Regions from separate parts of the Cellulomonas palmilytica genome, predicted to be linked through region 1. Evidence: predicted binding sites of a transcription regulator. Region 1 holds the regulator's gene; the other holds the start of a gene.
The links. Region 1 encodes HrcA, which represses chaperone genes, less so after heat shock. Its sites were predicted from a motif close to TTNGCACTCGNNNNNNNCGAGTGCNAA; they were not measured.

Region 2: a site for HrcA is predicted at 1,267-1,293, ahead of F1D97_RS06525 (FmdB family zinc ribbon protein). Genes of this name have one in related genera too.

What each region holds. Positions count from the first base shown of each region.
Region 1 is NZ_CP062221.1:3,081,244-3,088,825, forward strand. Features, by position in the region: gene ppdK (pyruvate, phosphate dikinase) at 1-1,320, shown strand, start outside; gene F1D97_RS13965 (16S rRNA (uracil(1498)-N(3))-methyltransferase) at 1,439-2,197, opposite strand; gene dnaJ (molecular chaperone DnaJ) at 2,313-3,443, opposite strand; gene hrcA (heat-inducible transcriptional repressor HrcA) at 3,522-4,541, opposite strand; gene F1D97_RS13980 (DUF3097 domain-containing protein) at 4,710-5,561, shown strand; gene F1D97_RS13985 (DUF2189 domain-containing protein) at 5,625-6,515, opposite strand; gene F1D97_RS13990 (DUF4870 domain-containing protein) at 6,703-7,107, shown strand; gene hemW (radical SAM family heme chaperone HemW) at 7,132-7,582, opposite strand, start outside.
Region 2 is NZ_CP062221.1:1,391,169-1,398,750, forward strand. Features, by position in the region: gene F1D97_RS06515 (SAF domain-containing protein) at 1-489, shown strand, start outside; gene mscL (large conductance mechanosensitive channel protein MscL) at 538-1,086, shown strand; gene F1D97_RS06525 (FmdB family zinc ribbon protein) at 1,349-1,684, shown strand; gene F1D97_RS06530 (penicillin acylase family protein) at 1,721-4,276, shown strand; gene F1D97_RS06535 (5-formyltetrahydrofolate cyclo-ligase) at 4,335-4,970, opposite strand; gene galU (UTP--glucose-1-phosphate uridylyltransferase GalU) at 5,182-6,081, shown strand; gene F1D97_RS06545 (molybdopterin molybdotransferase MoeA) at 6,120-7,355, shown strand; gene F1D97_RS06550 (GNAT family N-acetyltransferase) at 7,355-7,582, shown strand, end outside.

The DNA of each region.
Region 1 (7,582 bases):
TGCGTGGTCGGCGCCGAGGCCCTCGACATCGACCTCGCCGGCCGGCGCCTGCACGTGGGCCCGCGCACGGTCCACGAGGGGGACGTCATCGCGATCGACGGCAGCACGGGCGAGATCTTCGTCGGCTCCGTGCCGGTGCGCCCCTCGCCGGTGAGCCGGTACCTCGACGACGGCATCGACGCCGCGCTCGCCGAGGCACCCGACGAGGAGACGGCCGAGCTGGTCGTCGCGGTCGACCGGATCCTCACGCACGCCGACGCCGTCCGCCGCCTCGGCGTCCGGGCGAACGCCGACACGCCCGAGGACGCCGCCCGCGCGCGGCGCCTGGGTGCGCAGGGCATCGGCCTGTGCCGCACGGAGCACATGTTCCTCGGCGACCGCCGCCTGCTCGTCGAGCGCGTGGTCCTCGCGGCCGACGACGACGAGCGCCAGGCCGCGCTCGACGCGCTCCTTCCCGTCCAGCGTGAGGACTTCGTCGGGATCCTGCGGGCCATGGACGGGCTGCCGACCACGATCCGGCTGCTCGACCCGCCGCTGCACGAGTTCCTGCCCGACCTGACCGAGCTCTCGGTGAAGGTCGCGCTGGCCGAGTCCCGCGGCGAGGTCGACCCGCACGACGTGACCCTGCTCGCCGCGGTGCGGCGCATGCACGAGGCCAACCCGATGCTCGGCCTGCGCGGCGTGCGGCTCGGGCTCGTGGTGCCGGGGCTGTTCGCGCTGCAGATCCGCGCGGTGTGCGAGGCGGCCGCGCAGCTGCTCACGGACGGGCTCGCGCCGCGCCCCGAGATCATGGTCCCGCTCGTCGGCTCGGTGCAGGAGCTGCGGCTCGTGCGCGAGGAGGCGCTGCGGATCATGGCCGACGTGTCCGCGGAGACCGGGCAGACGCTCGACCTGCCGGTCGGCTGCATGATCGAGCTGCCGCGCGCGGCGCTCACCGCGGACCGTCTCGCGACGCAGGCGCAGTTCTTCTCGTTCGGCACGAACGACCTCACGCAGACCACGTGGGGCTTCTCGCGCGACGACGTGGAGGGCGCGTTCTTCCCGCAGTACAACGCGAACGGCGTGCTCGCGGTCTCCCCGTTCGAGACCGTCGACACGCGCGGCGTGGGCCGGCTCGTGCAGATCGCGGTCGAGGAGGGCCGCGCCACGCGGCCCGACCTGCACCTCGGTGTCTGCGGCGAGCACGGTGGCGACCCGGAGAGCATCCGGTTCTTCCACGCGGTGGGTCTGGACTACGTGTCCTGCAGCCCGTTCCGGGTGCCGGTCGCGCGGCTCGAGGCCGGTCGCTCGGCGGTCGCGGCGGCGAGCGACACGCGCTGACCGCCCCCTTCCCGGCGGGGTGAGTCCGGGCACGAGCACGGCGCCGGTCCGCGCGGAGATACGCGGGCCGGCGCCGTCGTGCTCCCCGGGCGCGCCGGGCGCCGGTGCGGGTGCGGGGTCAGCCCCAGCGGCCCAGGCGCGTCGCGAGCAGCGCGAGCGCGACCGGGCCGGCGGTCGAGGTGCGCAGCACGTGCGGGCCGAGGCGCACGGGCCGAGCGCCCGCGTCGACGAGCCGCGCGAGCTCGTCGTCGCCGATCCCGCCCTCGGGGCCGACGACGACGAGGACGTCGCCGTCGTCCGGGAGCGCAGCCTCGGCCAGCGGGTCCGTGGCGGACTCGTGCAGCACGAGCACCGCTCCTCCCGCGGCGACGACCTCGCGCGCCCGGGCAGCGAGCGCCTTGGAGTCGAGCGCGACGTCCACGTCCGGAACCCACGCGCGCCGCGACTGCTTCGCGGCGGTCCGCACCGTGCCCAGCCAACGCGCGCGGGACTTGGCGGCGCGCTCCCCTCGCCACACGACGATCGAGCGGTCCGCCTGCCACGGGACGACCGCGTCCGCCCCCACCTCGGTCGCGGCCTCGATCGCGAGCTCGTCCCGGTCGCCCTTCGCGAGTGCCTGCACGAGCACGAGCCGCACGCGCGGCGTGGCCTCGCGCACGAGCTCGAGCACCTCGACGTCCACGCCCTCGTGGCCGACCTGCGCGACGACCCCGACGACCCGCACGCCGCGCGTGTCCACGACGTCGACGCGCTCGCCGCGCGCCTTGCGCTGCACGACCCCCGCATGCCGCCCCTCGGCGCCGTCGAGGCGGAAGGTGTCCCCCGCCGCCAGGGTGTCGAGGCGGCCGGGGTCGACGACGAAGACGGGTGCGGTCATCGGGCGTGCGGGTCCTGTCTCGAGGCGGTGACGGTGTGGGTGAGGTGCGGGTGAGGCGCGCGTGACGGTGCGGCTGGTCGGTGCGGCTGGTCGGCGCGGGCGGCGTCGGCCTGGCTCAGCGGCCGGCGAGCTTGTCGCGCAGCTTGCCGAACACGCCCTGGTGGGCGGCGGCGAGCCGGCCCTCGGGGCGCTCCTCGCCGCGCAGCGCCGCGAGCCGGCGCAGCAGCTCGGCCTGCTCGTCGTCGAGGTTCGTCGGGACGGTGACCTCGACGTGCACGTGCAGGTCGCCGCGCCCGCCGACGTGCAGGTGCCCGACGCCGAGCCCCTTGAGCGTCACGACCTGCTCGGGCTGCGTGCCCGGGCGCAGGTCGACCTCCTGCTCGCCGTCGAGCGTCTCGAGCGTGAGCACCGTGCCCAGCGCGGCGGCGGTCATCGGCACCGAGAGGGTCGCGTGCAGGTCGTCGCCGTCGCGCGTGAACACCTCGTGCCGGCGCTCGCGCACCTCGAGGTAGACGTCACCGGGCGGGCCGCCCGCCGGGCCGACCTCGCCCTGGCTCGTGAGCTTGATCCGTGTGCCCGTGTCGACGCCCGCGGGGACGTCCACCGCGATCGTGCGACGTGCACGCACGCGGCCCTCGCCCGCGCACTCGGTGCAGGGCTCGGGGATCGTCGTGCCGAACCCGCGGCACGCGGCGCACGGCTGGTTCGTCATGACCTGGCCGAGGAACGAGCGCGCGACGCGCTGCACCGTGCCGCGGCCGTGGCACACCTCGCACGTGCGGGGCGACGTGCCGGGACGGCAGCACGTCCCCTGGCAGGTGGGGCACACGACCGCCGTGTCGACCGGGACCTCGCGGTGCGTGCCGAACGTGACCTCGGCGAGGTCGAGGTCGAGGCGCAGCAGCGCGTCCTGGCCGCGACGCGCCCGCGGGATCGGCCCGCGCTGCGCGCTCGCCCCCGTCGCCGCGCCGAAGAACGTCTCGAAGATGTCCTGGAAGCCGAAGCCCCCGCCCATGCCGCCGCCGGGCGACGACGGGTCGCCGCCCAGGTCGTACGCGCGGCGCTTCTCCGGGTTGCCGAGCACCTCGTACGCGCGCGAGACGTCCTTGAACCGCTCCTCGGCGGCCGGGTCGTCGCCCGCGACGTCCGGGTGGTGCTCGCGGGCGAGCTTGCGGTACGCCTTCTTGATCTGCTCGGGCGTCGCGTCGCGCGGGACGCCGAGGATCGCGTAGTAGTCGTTGCTCACGAGGTGGTCTGCTCGCTTCCTGGCGGGCTCGTCGGGTGGTCGGGACGCCGGGGCGTCCGCGGTGCGCGCGGCCGGGTGCTACCCGGCCAGGATGCGCGTGAGGTAGCGCGCCACGGCACGCACGGACGCCATGGTCGCCGGGTAGTCCATGCGGGTCGGGCCGATCGCGCCGATCCGGGCGACCGAGCCGCCCTCGTCGCCGTACCCGCTCGTGACGAAGCTCGTCTCGACGAGGCCGTCGTGCTGCGTCTCGTGGCCGATGCGCACCGAGACCGACGCGGCGTCCTCGGCCATCTCGGACAGCAGCCGCAGCAGCACGACCTGCTCCTCGAGCGCCTCGAGCACCGGCCCGAGGCTGCGCGCGAAGTCCGTCCCGCCGCGCGCGAGGTTCGCGGTGCCCGCGAGCACCACGCGCTCCTCGCTCTCCTGCGCGAGCGTCTCCTCGACCACGCCCACGACCTGCCGCAGCAGCGCGACGTCCTCGGGCGCGTACTGCTCCGCGACCTCGTCGACCAGCCCTCGCAGCTCGGCGAGCCGACGGCCCGCGACGCGCACGTTGAGCGTCGCGCGCAGCTGCGCGACGACGGCCTCGTCGAGCTCCGCGGACGTCTCGAGCGTGCGCTGCTCGACGCGGCCCGTGTCGGTGATCAGCACGACGAGCAGGTGCCGCTGCGCCACGGGCACGAGCTCGATGTGGCGCAGCGCCGAGCGGCGCAGGGACGGGTACTGCACGACCGCGACCTGGTGCGTGAGCTGCGCGAGCAGCCGCACCGAGCGGTCGACGACGTCGTCGAGGTCCACCGCGTCCTCGAGGAACGCGCCGATCGCGCGCTTCTCGGGCGCCGACAGCGGCTTGACGGTCGTGAGTCGGTCGACGAAGACGCGGTAGCCCTTGTCGGTGGGGATGCGACCGGCGGACGTGTGCGGCTGCGCGATGAACCCGCTCTCCTCGAGCGCGGCCATGTCGTTGCGGATCGTCGCGGACGACACCCCGAGCGCGTGGCGCTCGACCAGTGCCTTCGACCCGACGGGCTCGCTCGTCGAGACGTAGTCCTCGACGATCGCGCGCAGCACGTCCATCCGCCGCTCGTCGCTCATCTCGCCTCCGTCCGTCGCGCTGCGCGTCGCTCGCAGCCGTGCCGCCGTGGTAGCACTCGCCTGGTCCGAGTGCCAATCCTACGCCGCGCCCGTGGGGCACCGCCCGAGCCGTCCGCTCGCACCCTAGGGTGACGGACCGACGGACCGCGACGAGGGAGAGCCAGGGTGATGGATCGCTACGGGTCGGACGTGCTGGGCGGCGGGCGCACCGAGCACCACCGAGGGCCGCGGACGTCCCGGCCGCAGGCCGCCGAGCGCGGGCTCGTCGTCGAGGAGGTCACGACCGGCTGGGTCGGGGCCGTGGTGCGCGTCGAGAAGTCCGGCGGCCAGCACGTCGTCGTGCTCGAGGACCGCAAGGGACGCACGCGCACGTTCCCGCTCGGTCCGGGGTTCTGGGTCGACGGCGAGCCCGTCGAGCTCACCGCGCCCGTCACGTCCACGGCGCCGCGCGCACCCGAGCGCACCGCGTCCGGCTCGCGCGCGGTCCAGGGTGCCAAGGCGCGCGTGGCGCGGGGCAGCCGCATCTGGGTCGAGGGCAAGCACGACGCCGAGCTCGTGGAGAAGGTGTGGGGCGACGACCTGCGCGTCGAGGGCGTCGTCGTCGAGCTGCTCGAGGGCGTGGACCACCTCGTCGAGGCGCTGCGCGAGTTCTCCCCCACGCCGCAGCGGCGCGTGGGCGTGCTCGTCGACCACCTCGTCAGCGGGTCGAAGGAGGCGCGGATCGCCGCCGAGGCGGTGCGCGTGGCACCGCGCGGCACCGTGCTGGTGCTGGGCCACCCGTACGTCGACGTGTGGCAGGCCGTGCGTCCCGCGCGGCTCGGGCTGACCGCGTGGCCGACGATCGAGCGCGGCACCGAGTGGAAGCTCGGCATCCTGCGGGAGCTGGGCTGGCCCGCCGCGGACCAGGCGGACGTCGCGCACGCCTGGAAGCGGATCCTCGGCTCGGTGCGCACGTACGCCGACCTCGAGCCTTCGCTGCTGGGTCGCGTCGAGGAGCTCATCGACTTCGTCACGGCCTGACCGACCCGGGACGCAGGACGGGCTCCCGCGCCGCGCGCGGGAGCCCGTCCTCGTCGAGCCGGGTCAGGCGGCGACGGGCTCGTCGTTCAGGCGGCGGTACACGTACGCCTGCGCGAGCAGGGCGACGGGGACCGTGACGAGCGCACCGACGCCGCAGACGAGACCACCGACGGCGCTCGCGAGCGCGGCGCCGAGGAAGATCAGCACCGCCGGCACGAGGTTGTCCCGGACGAGCTGGAAGCTCGCCTTGAGCGCGTCCACGGCGCCCGTGCCGCGGTCGACCACGTAGTACAGCGTGAACTGCGCGAAGAACGCGACCACGATGCCCGGCAGGTAGCACAGCGCGTAGCCGACCGCGGTGAGCGCCGCGACGAGCAGCGACGCGAGGATCACCGCGGGCAGGTTCTTGAACTTGAAGAACGTGTCGACCGTGAGCGACTCGCCACGGCTGATCCGCAGCGCGCCCTGGATGAAGCCGGCCTGCACGACCGACAGCACGAGCACCGCGACGAGCGAGATCAACGCGCCGGCCAGCAGGACGGCGACGAAGCTCGGACCGGAACCGAAGTGGATCTCCCCGTCGTCGTCGATCGTCGTCTCCGTCGTCCCGAGGAGGACGCCGGAGATCACGAGGTACCACAGGCCGATGAGGATCGCGGACCCGACGACGTAGACGAGGATCGCGATGAGGATCGGGCCGAGGTTCTCGGTGAACTTCTTCCAGCCCCACTTGAAGCCCTCGACCACGTCGACGCTCGAGTCGCCGCCGTAGCCGCCCGGCGCGGGCGGCGGCGGGTACCCACCGGGAGGCGGCGGGTAGGCACCGCCCGGGGGCGGGTAGGCGCCGGCAGGAGGCGGCGGGTACGCACCCTCGGGCGCGGGCGGCGTGGGCTGCTGCGGCCCGGGCGGGACCGGCGTGCTCCCGTCGTCCGGCCGCGGTGTGGTGTCGCTCATGCGTCTCCTTCGACTTCTCGGGCCCGGGGTGGCCCGACGAAAGCGAACCGAAGTGGACCAACCGTGTCAAGGAACCGTGGACGACCTGTGGACGACCGTGAACGACTACCCTGCGACCAGCAGAGTCGCCCCTCTCACCGAACCGGGTGACGCACTGCCAGGACGGACCACACGACGGAGGTACACCGTGAGCACGACACCCCCGAACGGCCAGGGCTGGGACGCGGCTCCGCCGCCGCCCGCGTACGGCGCGGGCCCGCAGCCGCTGCGGCCCGACGAGGAGAAGACGTGGGCGATCCTCGCGCACGTGCTGCCCCTGATCGGCCTCGGCTTCATCGCGCCGCTCGTGATCTGGCTCGTGTTCCGCGGCCGCGGCCCCTACCTGGAGAACCAGGCGAAGGAGTCGCTGAACTTCCAGATCACGCTGCTGATCGCGGTCGTCGTCGGTGCGATCCTCACGATCGTCCTGATCGGCTTCGTCATCCTCGTCGTCGCCGGCATCGGTGCGCTCGTGCTCGAGATCATCGCCGCCGTCGCCGCGAGCCGCTTCGAGTGGTACCGCTACCCGCTCACGATCCGCTTCATCAAGTGACGCGACGCTCGCGGGCGGGCGCTCTCAGGAGCCGAAGCCCGCGAGCGTCCGCACGACGAGGTCCGCGAGCAACCGACCGCGCCGCGTGAGCACCAGCCGCCGCGCCGTCAGGAGCGTCCGACCGTCGAGGAGCCCGTCGGCGACGAGCCCGGCCACCCGGCCCCGCTCGTCGTCGGCGAGCTCGTCGAGCGGCATCCCGTCGGCGAGCCGCACGTGCAGCATGAGCCGCTCGAGCGCCGCCGCCTCGTCGTCGACGACCTCCCGCCCCGCCGCCGGGCTCAAACCCGCGTCCAGGCGGGCCGCGTACGCGCGCGGGTGCTTGACGTTCCACCAGCGCACACCGCCGACGTGCGAGTGCGCGCCGGGACCGACGCCCCACCAGTCGTCGCCCCGCCAGTAGGCAAGGTTGTGCCGGCACGCGTGCTGCGCGCTGCGCGCCCAGTTCGACACCTCGTACCAGCCGAGGCCCGCCTGC
Region 2 (7,582 bases), 1.7 Mb from region 1:
GCCGCGCGTGACCTGCCGGCGGGCACGACGCTCGCCGCAGGCGACCTCCGCGTGGCGCGGCTCCCGGCGGGCCTCGCGCTCGACTCCACGCGGGCCAGGGCGGACGGCCTGGTCGGCCGGGCGACCGCCGTGCCCGTGCCCGCCGGTCTGCCGGTGGTGCCGGGGCTCCTGACGTCCGAGGACCTCGTGGGCCCGCCGGGCACGGTCGTCGCGGCCGTGCGGCTCGCGGACCCGGCGATGGCCGCGCTGCTGACGCCCGGGACGCGGATCGACGTGCTCGCGGCTGCCGCCGAGACCGGTGCGCAGGGCGTGGTCGTCGCGCGGCGCGCGCTCGTCCTCCCGGTCGCGCCGGGCGACGACGAGGGCGGGTGGGCGGTGGGCGGCGAGACGGACATCCCTCCCGTTCTGCTCGCCGTGACGCCCGACGAGGCCGCGGCCCTCTCCGGAGCTGCCGTCGGCGCGTTGCTCAGTGCCGTGGTCGTGCCATGATCGAACGTCTGACCAGGCCGTCGCGCCCCGCGCTCATCGGAGGTACTCGTGTCGCAGTCCACAGTCGGTTCGGCGGCGGGGTCCGCCGCGAACGCCCTCGGCTCCGGGGCCAAGGGCCTCGCGAAGGTGTTCGAGGGGTTCAAGGACTTCATCTCCCGCGGCAACGCGGTCGACCTCGCGGTCGGTGTCGTCATCGGTGCCGCGTTCGGCGCCTTCGTGCAGTCGATCGTCGACGGGTTCATCAACCCGCTCATCGGCTGGGTCTTCGGGCAGCCGAACCTGGACGAGGTCCTGGCGTTCGGCCCGGAGGGCAAGACCCCGATCAGCTTCGGGCACATCATCAGCGCGGCGCTCACGTTCCTCATCACCGCCGCGGCCGTGTACTTCGTCGTCGTGCTGCCGCTGAACAAGCTCGCGGCGCGTCGCAAGCGCGGCGAGGAGGCCGAGCCGGCCGCGCCCGCCGAGGACATCCTGCTGCTGCAGGAGATCCGCGACCTGCTGGCCCAGCGTCCGACGCCCGCGCTGCAGTCGGACCTCACGACGCCGCCGACGATCCGGCCCGAGGACGGCCCGACGCCGCCCGCGCCGACGGCCTGACGCGCGCCGCCTGACGCGCACCCCCTGACGCGCTCCCGCACGAGGACCGCCCCGCCACCGGCCGGGCGGTCCTCGTCGTCTGCGCGCGTCGCCGGTCCCTGGGCGGGGCGCCGGAGGGAGGGTGTGTGGGGCGAACCACGCGTGCGCGGGGAGTCGGAGGGGTTGCACGGGTCGTTACCATTGGCACTCGGAACGTGCGAGTGCCAGGCTGCGCCACCCCGGCGCCCGGCTCGCGCCATCACGGACGAACCAGGGAGAACCGGTGCCCACCTACTCGTACGCGTGCACGGCGTGCGGCCACGCCTTCGACATCCACCAGTCGTTCTCGGACGACTCGCTGACGGTCTGCCCCGAGTGCGAGGGCAAGCTGCGCAAGGTGTTCTCCTCGGTGGGCGTCGTGTTCAAGGGCTCCGGCTTCTACCGCAACGACGCGCGCTCGGGCGCGAAGTCGTCGTCGGTCCCCGCGGTCTCGTCCGACAAGAGCGCGTCGTCGACGAGCACCTCGTCGTCGGACTCGTCGTCGTCGACCTCGTCGTCGACGAGCACGTCGAGCCCGGCCCCGGCCGCCGCTCCGGCCGCCGCTCCCGCTGCGTCCTGACGGCAGCCGCCCCACGCCCGCACTACCCTCGCAGACGTGCTCCGTAGCCGTGCCGCCCGTCTGACCGTCCTCTCGGTCGCCATCGTCCTCGTCGTCGCGCTGGTCGCGGCGGTCGTCGCCGCGTTCGTCGTCGTGCGCCGCCCGCTGCCGCAGGTGAGCGGGACGCTCGAGGTCGCGGGCCTGCACGACGAGGTGACGGTGACGCGCGACGCGCGCGGCGTCCCGACGATCACGGCGCAGGACCCGCACGACCTGTTCCTCGCGCAGGGCTACGTCGCCGCGCAGGACCGGTTCTTCGAGATGGACTACCGCCGGCACGTCGTCGCGGGCCGGCTCTCGGAGCTCGTCGGCGAGAACGAGGACGCGCTCGACGCGGACAAGGTGATCCGCACGTTCGGCTGGCACCGGGTCGCGCAGGAGGAGCTCGGGATCGTCGACGCCTCGACGCGCGAGGCGCTCGAGGCGTACGCGGACGGCGTGAACGCCTACCTGGACGGCAAGGCGCCCTCGCAGATCGCGGTGGAGTACACCGTCCTCGGCCTGCAGGTGGACGTCGAGGCCCCCGAACCGTGGGACGCGGTCGACTCGCTCGCGTGGCTCAAGGCCATGGCGTGGGACCTGCGCGGCAACTACGAGGACGAGCTCGCGCGGGCCCGCGCGTACGCGTCGGTGCGGGACGTCGCGAAGGTCGACCAGCTGTTCCCGACGTACCCGTACGACGTCAACCAGCCGATCGTCGCGGCCGACGACCTGACGAGCGCTGAGCCGGCGTCCGCGACCACGGACCTGGACCTCGACGACGCGGGCCTGCAGGCGGCCGTCGACAGCGCGCAGAAGGCGCTCGACGCGGTCCCGCACCTCGTCGGCGAGGGCGAGGGGGTGGGGTCGAACTCGTGGGTGGTCGCGGGCGAGCACACCGCGAGCGGGTCGCCGATCCTCGCGAACGACCCGCACCTGGGCATCTCCGCGCCGGGGATCTGGATGCAGGTCGGCCTGCGCTGCGCGACCGTCGACGAGGCGTGCCCGTTCGACGTGTCGGGCTTCGGGTTCGCGGGCTTCCCGGGCGTCGTCATCGGCCACAACGCGGACCTCGCGTGGGGCCTGACGAACCTGGGCGCGGACGTCACGGACTTCTTCCTCGAGCGCGTCGACGGGAACCGGACCGTGCGCGGCGACGGCACCGCGCCGATCCGGACGCGCACCGAGGTCATCAAGGTCAACGGCGGCGAGGACGTGACGATCGAGGTCCGCCAGAGCGTGCACGGGCCGATCGTGTCCGACGTGCTGGACGTCGACCGGGCCGGTGACGCGCCCATGCCGGACGGGACGTCGGGCCGCGGGTACGAGGTCGCGCTCGCGTGGACCGCGCTGGCGCCGGGGCACACGGCCGACGCCGTCCTCTCGACGGCGACCGCGAAGGACGCGAGCGACATCGCGCGCGTGGGCCGGCTGCTCGACGTGCCCTCGCAGAACATCGTGTTCGCGACGACGGACGGGCACATCGGCTACCAGGCGCCCGGCCGCATCCCGGTGCGGCAGAAGATCACCGGTGAGGTGCCGTCGGACGGCACGTGGCCGCGCCCGGGCTGGGACCCGGCCTACGACTGGCAGGGGTACGTCGACCCCGAGGAGATGCCGCGCGCGCTCGACCCGGCCGAGGGGTTCGTCGTCGCGGCGAATCAGGCGGTCACGCCGCAGGGCGTCGGTCCGTTCCTCACGGACGACTGGGACTACGGCTACCGCGCGCAGCGCATCCGCACGACCTTGACGAACGCCGTCACGCGCGGCGAGAAGCTCGACGTCGCGGCCATGAGCACCCTGCAGAACGACGAGCGCAACCCGTACGCCGACGTGCTCGTGCCGTGGCTCCTGCGCATCGAGATCGACGACGCGTTCGCCGACGACGGCCAGGAGCTGCTGCGCACGTGGGACCACGTGTCGAGCGAGGACTCCGCGGCGGCCGCGTACTTCGCCGCGGTCTGGAAGACGCTGCTCGAGCTGACCTTCGCCGACGACCTGCCCGACGGGGACCTGCCGAACGGCGGCTCGCGCTGGCTCGAGGTGGTCCGCGGCCTGCTCGACGACCCGGGCTCGACGTGGTGGGACGACCGCACGACCCCGGGTCTGCTCGAGGGTCGCGACGAGGTGCTCTACCAGGCGATGGTCACGGCACGGCTGACGCTCACGCAGCAGCTCGGGCGGGACGCCGACGAGTGGCGCTGGGGCCGACTGCACACCGCGGCACCCGAGCACCCCGTGCTCGGCGGCTCGTCGGTGCCCGGCCTCGTGCGCAACTTCGTCAACCCGGACCCGGTCGCGGTGGGCGGCGGCTCGTCGATCGTCAACGCGACGTCGTGGGACGCATCGGAGGGCTACGGGGTGACCGCGGCGCCGTCGATGCGGATGGTCGTCGACCTGGGTGACCTGGACTCCTCGACGTGGGTCGCGTTCACCGGGACGTCCGGGCACCCGGCGAGCCCGCACTACACCGACCAGCTCGACGCGTGGGCCCAGGGGACGACGTTCCCGTGGCCGTTCTCGACCGCCGCGACGCAGGCGGACGCGGTCGACCGGTTGACGCTGCGGCCCTGACGCGCGGCGGGCCGGCCCCCAGGGCCGTTCCGAGGCCGGGCCCGTCAGGGACGGCGGCTCAGGAGCGCAGCGGGACCCAGCCCTCGGGCGTCGCGTACGCGTCGACGCGCCGGTCGTGCGGCTCGCGGGGGAGCGGGTCGACGGCCGCGTCCCGCACCTCCTCGGGGAACACGACGGCGACGACGAGCGCGTCGGGCCGCGCGTGCTCGAGCGCCCGGTCGTACCAGCCGCCGCCCTGGCCGAGCCGGCTGCCGGCGGTGTCGACCGCGAGCGCGGGGGCGACGATGACGTCCGCGTCGGCGAGCGCCTGCGGGCCGAGCGTCGGGCCGCCCGGCTCGGGCGGCCGCCCCGGGGCCCGCTCGCGCAGGTCGTCGGGACCGCGGTACTCGGCCCAGTCGCGCTGCAGGCCAGCGCCGAGCACGGGCAGCAGGATCCGCACCCCGCGCTCCGCGAGCCGTTCGAGCAGCACGCCGGTCGCGGGCTCGGTCGGCCGCGCGGCGTAGACGGACACGCAGCGCGCGTCGCGGACCGCGGGGATCGAGGTCACGACCTCCGCGAGGGCGTCCGCGGCCTCGTCGCGCAGCCGCTGCGAGCGGTGGGAGCGCGCCTTGCGGAGAGCCGAGCGGAGGAGCTCCTTCGCCTCCTCCGGCTCGGGAGGGGACGCGTGGAGCGACGGTCCGGCGGCGCTGCTCATGGCCCCAGTGTCGCAAACGTTCCGCCGAGGGCCGCACCGCCGCCCGGGCCGCGTCCCACCCCTCGGACACGCGACGAATGTCACCCGCACGGGTGAATCGGTCACGACCTGCGAAATCGCCCACGGACCCCGGATGCCGACGGACCGACATGACCCACGCCACACGGGCGTCCCCTGGGCGCGGTCCGAGGGGCGCGGCTAGCGTTCCGGCATGACGATCCACAAGGCAGTCATCCCCGCTGCAGGACTGGGCACCCGGTTCCTGCCCGCCACGAAGTCGACGCCGAAGGAGATGCTCCCGGTCGTCGACAAGCCCGCCATCCAGTACGTGGTCGAGGAGGCCGTCGCGGCCGGTCTCGACGACGTCCTGCTCATCACCGGGCGCTCCAAGCGCACGCTCGCCGACCACTTCGACGCCGTGCCCGAGCTCGAGGCCGTGCTGGAGTCGAAGGGTGACGCCGAGCGTCTCGCCAAGGTCCGCGAGTCGACCGAGCTCGCGAACGTGCACTTCGTGCGTCAGGGCCAGCCCAAGGGCCTGGGGCACGCGGTCCTGCAGGCCAAGCGCCACGTCGGCGACGAGCCGTTCGCGGTGCTGCTGGGCGACGACCTGATCGACGAGCGCGACGACCTGCTCGCGCCGATGCTCGCGCTGCAGGAGCGCCTCGGCGGGTCCGTCATCGCGCTGCTCGAGGTCCCGCGCGAGCAGATCTCGTCGTACGGCTGCGCGGCGGTCGAGGCGCTCGAGGGGGAGGACGAGGACACCGTGCGGATCACGGGGCTCGTCGAGAAGCCCCCGGTCGACGAGGCGCCGTCCAACCTCGCGATCATCGGCCGCTACGTGCTGCACCCCGCGGTGTTCGAGGTCCTCGAGAACACGGCGCCCGGCCGCGGTGGCGAGATCCAGCTGACGGACGCGCTCGCGACGCTCATGAACACCCCCGCCGAGCAGGGCGGTGGCGTCACGGGCGTCGTGTTCCGCGGCCGCCGCTACGACACCGGTGACCGGCTCGACTACCTCAAGGCCGTCGTCCGGATCGCGGTGGATCGCCCCGACCTGGGCCCCGACTTCAAGGACTGGCTCGAGAAGTACGTGGCCGGCTCCATGTCCTGACGCACGGCGAAGGGGCGCCGGCGCGGCACAATGCCGCCATGAGATCGGTCCAGGACCACCTGGCAGCCGTGCTCGCTGCCGTCGGGCCGGTCGCCCCGCTCGACGTGGCGCTGCACGACGCGGTGGGGTGCATCCTCGCGCGCGACCTCGTCGCGACGCGGGACGTGCCCGCGACCGCGGTGGCGGCGCGGGACGGCTACGCGGTCGCGGCGCACGAGACCGCGGCCGCGGGGCTCGACACGCCGCTCGCGCTGCCCGTCGCGCACGACGTGCTCGCGGGCGCGCCCGCGGGGGTGCGCCTCGCGCCCGGGCAGGCGGTGCGCATCGCGTCGGGCGGCGCGCTGCCCCTGGGCGCGGACGCGGTCGTGCCGCTGGAGGAGACCGACCGCGGTGCGGTGCGGTTCGCGCTGCAGCGACCGGCGGTCGCGGGGCAGCACGTGCGGCCCGCGGGCGCCGACGTGCGCACCGGTGAGGTCGTGCTCGCGGCCGGCACGCGACTGGGCGCGCGCCAGCTCGCGCTCGCGGCGACGCTCGGCCACGGCCGCCTCCACGTGCACCCGACGCCGCGCGTCGTGCTGCTGTCCGTCGGCGACGAGCTCGTCGAGCCCGGCACGTCCCGCCCGCGTGAGGGTGCCGTGTTCGAGACCGACGGGCACGCGCTCGAGGCCGCGGTCCGCGACGCCGGCGCGACACCCGTGCGCGTCGGGATCCTGCCCGACGACCGCGGCACGCTACGCGAGGCGCTCGACGACCAGCTGGTGCGCGCGGACCTCGTCGTCATCACCGGCGGCCTGTCGGAGCTCGTCGGCGACACCGTCAAGGACGTGCTCGCGACGCTCGGCACCGTCCGGCTCGACCACGTCGCCATGACCCCGGGCCTGCGGCACGGGTTCGGGACGGTCGGCAGCGACCTCGGCGCGGACCGGACCGTGCCGATCTTCGCGCTGCAGGGCGACCCGGTGTCCGCGCAGGTGTCGTTCGAGGTGTTCGTGCGTCCCGCGCTGCGGGCCATGGGCGGCCACGCCGAGCTCTACCGGCCCAGCGTCACCGCGCGCGCCACGCACGGCTGGACGTCGCCCGCGGGGCTGCGCCAGTTCGTGCCCGCCACCGTGCTCGGCTCGCCCGAGGAGGGCTACCGCGTGACGCCGCTCGGCGACCCCGCCGCGCCCACCGTCAGCGCGCTCGCGCACGCCAACGCGCTCGCGGTCGTCGGCGAGCACGACACGACCGTGCAGTCCGGGCAGGTCGTGCACTGCCTGGTCCTGGAGGGCTGATGGCGCGCGGCTGGCCCGCCGTCCTCGAGGACGGCCCGGTGCGCCTGCGGCCCCTGCGCCGCCGTGACGGCACCGCGTGGCTCGCGCTGCGCGCGCGCAACGCCTCGTGGCTCGAGCCGTGGGACGCCACCTCCCCGGTGCCCGTGGAGGGGCCGCGGCCCACGTTCGCGCAGTTCGTGCGGACGCTGTCCGCGCAGGCGCGCTCGGGCGTGAGCCTGCCGTTCGCG